Regions from separate parts of the Massilia sp. LC238 genome, predicted to be linked through region 3. Evidence: predicted binding sites of a transcription regulator. Region 3 holds the regulator's gene; each other region holds the start of a gene.
The links. The regulator FNR, encoded in region 3, switches genes on or off when oxygen is low (the NO sensors DNR and NnrR bind a similar motif). The targets are predictions, from matches to a motif close to TTGATNNNNATCAA.
Positions count from the first base shown of each region.

Region 1: FG94_RS14570 (KamA family radical SAM protein) is a predicted target of FNR. The motif match lies at 1,159-1,172, and genes of this name have one in related genera.
Region 2: FG94_RS11275 (universal stress protein) is a predicted target of FNR. The motif match lies at 1,186-1,199, and genes of this name have one in related genera.

Region 1 is NZ_JNNN01000053.1:44,498-46,763, forward strand. Features, by position in the region: gene FG94_RS14570 (KamA family radical SAM protein) at 1-1,065, opposite strand, end outside; gene FG94_RS14575 (acyltransferase family protein) at 1,276-2,266, opposite strand, start outside.
Region 2 is NZ_JNNN01000039.1:96,392-98,657, reverse strand. Features, by position in the region: gene FG94_RS11285 (glycosyl hydrolase 115 family protein) at 1-193, opposite strand, end outside; gene FG94_RS11280 (GntR family transcriptional regulator) at 455-1,162, shown strand; gene FG94_RS11275 (universal stress protein) at 1,298-1,735, shown strand; gene FG94_RS11270 (hypothetical protein) at 1,838-2,266, opposite strand, start outside.
Region 3 is NZ_JNNN01000025.1:38,044-40,309, reverse strand. Features, by position in the region: gene FG94_RS05535 (hypothetical protein) at 1-398, shown strand, start outside; gene fnr (fumarate/nitrate reduction transcriptional regulator Fnr) at 480-1,241, shown strand; gene FG94_RS05525 (AraC family transcriptional regulator) at 1,252-2,007, shown strand; gene FG94_RS05520 (DMT family transporter) at 2,068-2,266, shown strand, end outside.

The DNA of each region.
Region 1 (2,266 bases), on a different contig from region 3:
CGAGTAGGCCTCCTGGAAGATCTGGTGCGCGCGCGCCAGCGGCAGCGAGAAGTAGTCGCGCGGGCCGGTGTCGCGCTCGACGAACATGTAGTACGGAATGGCGCCCAGGCGCACGCCGGTGGTCCACAGCTCGGCCCAGCTCTTCGGGTCTTCGTTGATGTGGCGGATCAGGGGCCCCTGCATGCGCAGCGTGGCGCCGGTGCCGACGATGCGCTTGACCGCCTGCTGGGCAATCGGGTGGCGCAGCTCGACTGCATGGTTGTAGTGGCCCATGATCGCGAGGTTCTTGCCCGACCTGACCACCTTCTCGAACAGGCGCATCAGGTCGTCGCTGTCCTTGTCCGACACGAAGCGCTGCGGCCAGTAGGCCACCGACTTGGTGCCGATGCGGATGTTCTGGATGTGGGCCAGGTTCGGTTCGAGCAGCGGCTCGAGGAACTCGGCCAGCGAACGCGTGTTCATGATCATCGGGTCGCCGCCGGTGATCAGGACGTCGGTGACGTCTTTATGGGTCTCGAGGTAGGACACCAGCTCCTTGCATTCGCGCGCATCGAACTTCATGTCGTCCATGCCGACGAACTGCGGCCAGCGGAAGCAGAAGGTGCAGTAGGCGTGGCAGGTCTGGCCCGAGCTCGGGAAGAACAGCACGGTCTCCTTGTACTTGTGCTGCAGGCCCTTGAGCGGCGCGTCGTTGACGCGCGGGACGTTGTGCGTCATCTGGCCGGCCGGGTGCGGGTTCATGCGCATGCGGATGCCGTGCACCAGCTTGGCGGTGGCCGCCTCGTCCTTCTTGTACAGCACCAGGTCGCGCAGTTGTTCGTATTCGCTGGCGGGCAGCATGTCGCGGTGCGGGAAGGTGAGCCGGTAGATCGGATCGTCCGGCACCTTGTCCCAGTCGATCAGCTCCTCCAGCACGTAGGCGTTCACGCGGAACGGCAACACATGGGACACCACCTGCACGGCTTCCTGCAGCTCCGGCGTCAGCCATTGCCATTGGCGTGCCGTGTGGATCGTCTGGCGGGTATAGGGCTTGAACTTGGAGGGCGTCGATTCGGTCGTGATCACGGAAATTCTCCAGGAAACGAGGGATGAATTAGTCGGCGTGGGTAAAACGTTGCCGGTAAGAATTCATCTTACGTTGCGGAAAGCCGCCAGAAATTGCCGCCAATCAATCAGACTGTTCCTACGGTGGGGGTTAAAACAAGAGAGAGGCAAAACGGGACAAATACTGGACAGGACGGCCCGGAGCGCATTCCCCGGGCCGTCCGTGCAGGCTTATTTCGGCGCTTGCCGGCGCATCCATTCGGCGAAATGCCTGCCCACCAGCAGGTCGCCGTCATAGCTCAGGTGGTTGGTGTCGCGGTACATCAGGCGTCCGTCGATCATGGCGTGGCAGCTACTGTCGTCGCACAAGGCCGTGGACGAATCGAACCAGGCCATCTGCGGGAACTCGCGGGCGAAGGCGCCCAGGACCTCGCGGTGCTGCACCACCTGCTGCTCCCATTCGGCGCGCGTGATCGCGCAGGGCACGCGGGTGGCCGACGAGGCCACGCCGGCGCGCTTGATGCAGGAACGCGGATCGAAGCTGATGATGGGCACGTCGTTCATGAAGATCACCTGCTTGCCGGCCGCGGTGAAGCGGCGGAAGGTCTCGCGCGCCGCATCCACCCACATGCGGTGCTCGGGCGCGCTGCCGAAACGCAGGTGGGTCGAGAACACCACGGTCTTCACCGAAGGCATGCCGAGGGCCAGCTCCAGCATCGGCTGGGTCGCCTGCTGGTAGGGATCTCCCTGCGGGTCCAGGCCCCAGTACGGATGGCGGGTGCCCAGCATCAGGAGGTTCTCGCCGACGCTGCTGTAGTACTTGGTCAGGCCGGCCACCACGTGGTAGGCATGGCTGTCGCCCACCAGCACCACGGTCGGGTCCCTGGCGACGTCGGCCTGCAGGCAGTACTCGTAGGTCGAGTCGAAACCGTAGCGCTTCTTGCAGGCCTCGGCATTGGCCTTGTCCTCGACCAGCACCAGCGCCTTCTGGTTGGCCAGGTTGTCCTGGACCGGCTTGCGCGTCGGCAGGCCATCGTTCAGGTAGATATAGCCTCCGGTGGCGGCGCAGGCAAGCATCAGCGCGCTCAGCGCAGCGACCTTGCCGCGCCCGCTGCCGCCGCGCAGCGGGCGCTCCACCACGCGGTAGGTCAGCCAGGCCAGCAGGACGGCCAGCAGCACCGCCGCGGCGCGGATGGCCGGCGCCGGGGTGCGCGATTCGACG
Region 2 (2,266 bases), on a different contig from region 3:
TGTCGGTGCGGGTCGCGGAAAAACCGGTCAACTGCTGCAGGTCGCGGCCGAGCAGTTCGCCGGCAAGGCGATAGGTGGCCTGCGCGTCGGTGACGATGACCGGCAGGCGCCCATCGGCGTCCATCGAGAAAGGCGCGGAATGGGCGAAGCCGTGTGCGAGCAGAAGGCTCAGAGCGAGAAGGCGTCGTGTCATGTTGGGCCATTGCGCTAATGTATTAGTGCATTATAACGAGTTTGCATGAGAGATTATGCGTCGATCAGAAACGCTCACGTCGCTGAGTGGGACGCGATGGTCTTCCCGGGCCTGCCCCCACCGAAGACCAGGCCGCCCTCGTTCGACCGGCACTAATGTGCTAGCATCTTGTCAATTCGGCAGGAGCCAGACTGGTACTTCGCCGCCACGCGCCGCGTGGAGCTTCGAATAACAATCATGCAGCCTTTGATGGCTTCAACAATGGAAACAATCGCATTCAGCGGCCCGTTCACCCTCGACCGATCGCGCCAGGCCGCGGTCCAGGTGTACGAATACCTGCGCGAGGAAATCGTCAACCTCACGCTCAAGCCCGGAACCCTCCTGTCGCGCAACGAACTGTCGGCGCATTTCGAGCTGTCCGTTACCCCCATCCGGGATGCCCTGATGCGCCTCGAGGAAGAAGGACTGGTCGACATCTACCCGCAGCACGCGACGCGCGTGCGCGGCATCAGCATCGCCTCGGCGCGCCAGGCCCATTTCCTGAGGCTGTCGATCGAGCTCGAGGTGGTGCGCACGCTGGCCCGGAAGAACGATGCGGCGCTCGGCCAGTCCCTGCAAAGCCTGGTGCTGCAGCAGCGCGCGGCGCTCAAGGCGAACGACCTGGAATCCTTCTACCGGGTCGACCATGCCTTCCACCGCCAGCTCTACGTCGCGGCCGACGTCGAGGAATTGTGGCGCCTGATGCGCCACCGCAGCGGCAACATGGACCGCCTGCGCCGCCTGCACCTGCCGCTCAACGGCAAGGCCGACCAGATCCTGAAGGACCACGGCGCCATCGCCGACGCGGTCGCGCAGGGCGATGCCGCCGCGGCCGAGGCGGCGGTGCGGCGCCACCTGTCGGGCACGCTGTCGGAACTGGATGCGCTGCGCGAGCAATACCCGAACTACTGGATGCCGGGAGCGGACTGAGCGGCGCTACGAGCGGGCTGCGCTTGATCTGCATCACAAAACCCGGGCAATGGCCCAGAACATGCCGACGGCAGCATGCTCCAAAGCGTATCGGCGCCGCGCGAAGCGTGCGTCGCTTCTATTCTGGAGCCGGACATGTACAAACGCATATTGTTACCTACCGATGGATCGGAGGCATCCCGACGCGCCATCGACGCCGGCGTCGAATTCGCCAGGGAAAGCGGGGCGGAGCTCGTCGCCATGACAGCCACGGCGCCGTTCCGGGCCATCACCGCCGATGCCGAGATGCTGGAACTGACCGCGGAGCAGTACGAAGCCAGCAGCCGCCAGCACGCCCAGCGCCGCCTGGACGAGATCGCCAATCTGGCGCGCGACGCCGGCGTACCCTGCACGGCCGTGCAGGTCGTGTCCGACGATCCCGACGAGGCCATCATCGCCACCGCGCGCGAGCGCATGTGCGACCTGATCATCATGGCCTCGCACGGACGGCGCGGCGTCAAGGGTTTGCTGCTGGGCAGCGTGACGCACAAGGTGCTGGTGCACAGCGCGATTCCCGTGCTGGTGCACCGCTAGGCAGGAGGGCAGAGGCAGCATCAATACCGCAAGCTGCGGTATTGATGAGCGCTGCGCATGAATCGCCCGCTTTATTGTTGAGCTGGAGAACTGAATCCCCGTTCAGGGCAGCAGTCCGGCCGCGCGCGCCGCCTCGTCCAGCGTGTCTCCGCCAAGCGCCATGTGCTGGATCGCAGCCAGGCCCCACTGCGCCGAGCCGTTGGTGCTGATGCCGCTCATCTCGTCGACCGGACGCAGCACCGCCGGGCCGTCGATGCGGCGCACCGTATGGCGCGGGCTGCCGCGCTTGAGCCAGTCCGAGGCGAAGAACTCGCGCCAGGCCCGCAGCGCCAGCGCCCGGTCGCCCAACTGGTAGGCGGCGTAGGCGGTCATGCGCGAATTGGTGTCGCTCATGCCGCGCCCGCCCGGATCGCGTCCCAGCAGCGCCACCACCTCCTCCCTCGGCGCATTGTAGGTGCGGCAGTACTGCAGCCAGGTCTTGCGGTACTCCGGCACGTCGACCAGGGTCAGGAGCTCGGAATTCATCTCGAC
Region 3 (2,266 bases):
ACACGGCCCTGCTGCGCCTCGGCGACCTGGCCAACCGCTCCGGCAGCCGCGCGGCGCTCGATTTCCTGGCGCGGGTCGCCGGCGACATGGACCTGGCGCGTACGCTGGCGGCGCCCCAGGCCAGCGCCGAGCTGCAGGCGGCCAAGGCGCTGCAGGACGTGGTGGCGCCGAGCCTCGACACCCTGGCCGCCGAGCTGGCGGTGTCGGCCACCTTCGGGCTGGCGCTGGCGGGCACGGCGCAATCGCAGCAGGCCGTGGAAGCGCTCAAGGGGAACGCCGACGCCTTCGCGACCGTGAACCAGGCGGCCCAGGAAGCCGCCGAGATCGCCGCGACCGTGCGCGCCAAGGGCCGCCAGGAGTACTACAGGATGAAGGCGGAACACCGGCATCACCTGTAATCGGGCTTGTATTTTAGAAATGAAACCCGCGGACGCGGCCTTTGTCTATAATGGCCGCGTCCGCATTTTCGTTTCCCTGCCATGAACCAACCCATCTCGCTCCCGGGCGAAGCGAAGGTCATCCAGGCCCTCAAGGCCAGCTGCAGCGCGTGCAGCATGCACCAGCTGTGCCTGCCGATGGGCCTCGAGGATGCCGACATCAATCGCCTCGACCAGATCATCGGCCGCCGCCGCCGGCTCGCGCGCGACGAGCGCCTCTACGCCATGGGCGAGCCCTTCCGGAACCTGTACGCGGTGCGCTTCGGCCATTTCAAGACCTATCAGGTCAACGCCGCCGGCGAAGCCCAGATCACCGGCTTCCAGATGGCCGGCGAACTGCTGGGCATGGACGCCATCAGCGGCACCCACCACTGCGACGCCGTGGCCCTCGAGGACAGCGAGGTGTGCGAGATCCCGTTCTCGCGCCTGGAAGAGCTGTTCGGCCACGTGCCGGCCCTGCTGCGCCACTTCCACCGCATCATGAGCCAGGAGATCACGCGCGAACAGAACGTCATGCTGCTGCTCGGCAATATGCGGGCGGAGCAGCGTTTCGCCGTCTTCCTGGTCAACCTGTCGGCACGCTACGCGGCGCGCGGCTATTCGCCGCACAGCTTCCAGCTGCGCATGTCGCGCGAAGACATCGGCAACTACCTCGGGCTCACCATCGAAAGCATCAGCCGCCTGCTGTCGCGCTTCAAGAAGCAGGGCTGGCTGCAGGTCGACAAGCGCGAAGTCACCCTGCTCGACCCGGCCAAGCTCAAGGCGCTGGCGGCCGGCACCGACGTCTGCAGCCCGATGGGCTAGCGACACCGCCATGGCCGCTGCCCTGCTCGACCTGCATCTACGCAGCTATGGCGCCGCGCGCAGCTCGGACCGCCACGAGTTCGGCCAGCTGGTGCTGCCCGTGAGCGGCGAAGTCGCCCTGGAAATCGAAGGCCGCCAGGCCAGGCTCGATCCGCTGCGCGTGGCGGTGGTGGCGCCCGGCGCCTGGCACTCGCAGTGCAGCCCGGTGGCCAACCGGTCGCTGATCGTCGACCTGGGACCGGATACCTTCGCGCAAGGACCCTGGCAGCGCCTGCTCGAGCAGCCCTTCGGCGCCATCGGTCCCGCAGCGCGCAAGCTGGTCGAATTCATGGGCATCATGGCCGCCACCGCCCCGCCCGCGCCTTCCGTGCTGGCCGGCTGGACCCCGCTGCTGCTCGACACCCTGGTGCTGGGGGCGCCCGCGCCAAGCTCGCGCCTGGCCGCCCTGCTCGCCCGCATCGAGGCCGAACCCGGCCTGCCGTGGACCACCGAGGCCATGGCGCGCGCCTGCAGCCTGAGCGTCAGCCGCCTGCATGCGCTGTTTCGCGAAGAGCGCGACAGCACGCCCCACGACTGGCTGCTGGACTGCCGCCTGCGCCATGCCTGCGAATGGCTGCGTGCGACGGCGCGCCCGGTGGCCGAAATCGCGCTGGCAGCGGGCTTTTCCGAGCAGAGCGCGCTGACCCGTGCCATGCGCAGGGCGATGGACACCACGCCCGCGGCCTACCGGCGCGCGTATCGCGAGAATCTGTCAAACCAGCAGTAGCCAGGGTCAAGCGCGCCGCGGGTATCCGGCCGACAATCTCCCTTCCCAAGGAGATCGTCCATGCTTTCGCAGATTCACGCTACATCCCACACTACCCAGCTCAGCATCGGCGCCGGCATCACCGCGGGCGCCTTCTGGGGCCTGGTGTTCCTGGCCCCGGAACTGGTGCCGGGCTTCTCGGCCCTGCAGCTGTCGGCGGGCCGCTACCTCGCCTACGGCATCGTCGCCGCCATCCTCGTCGCCCGCGCCTGGCCGCGGC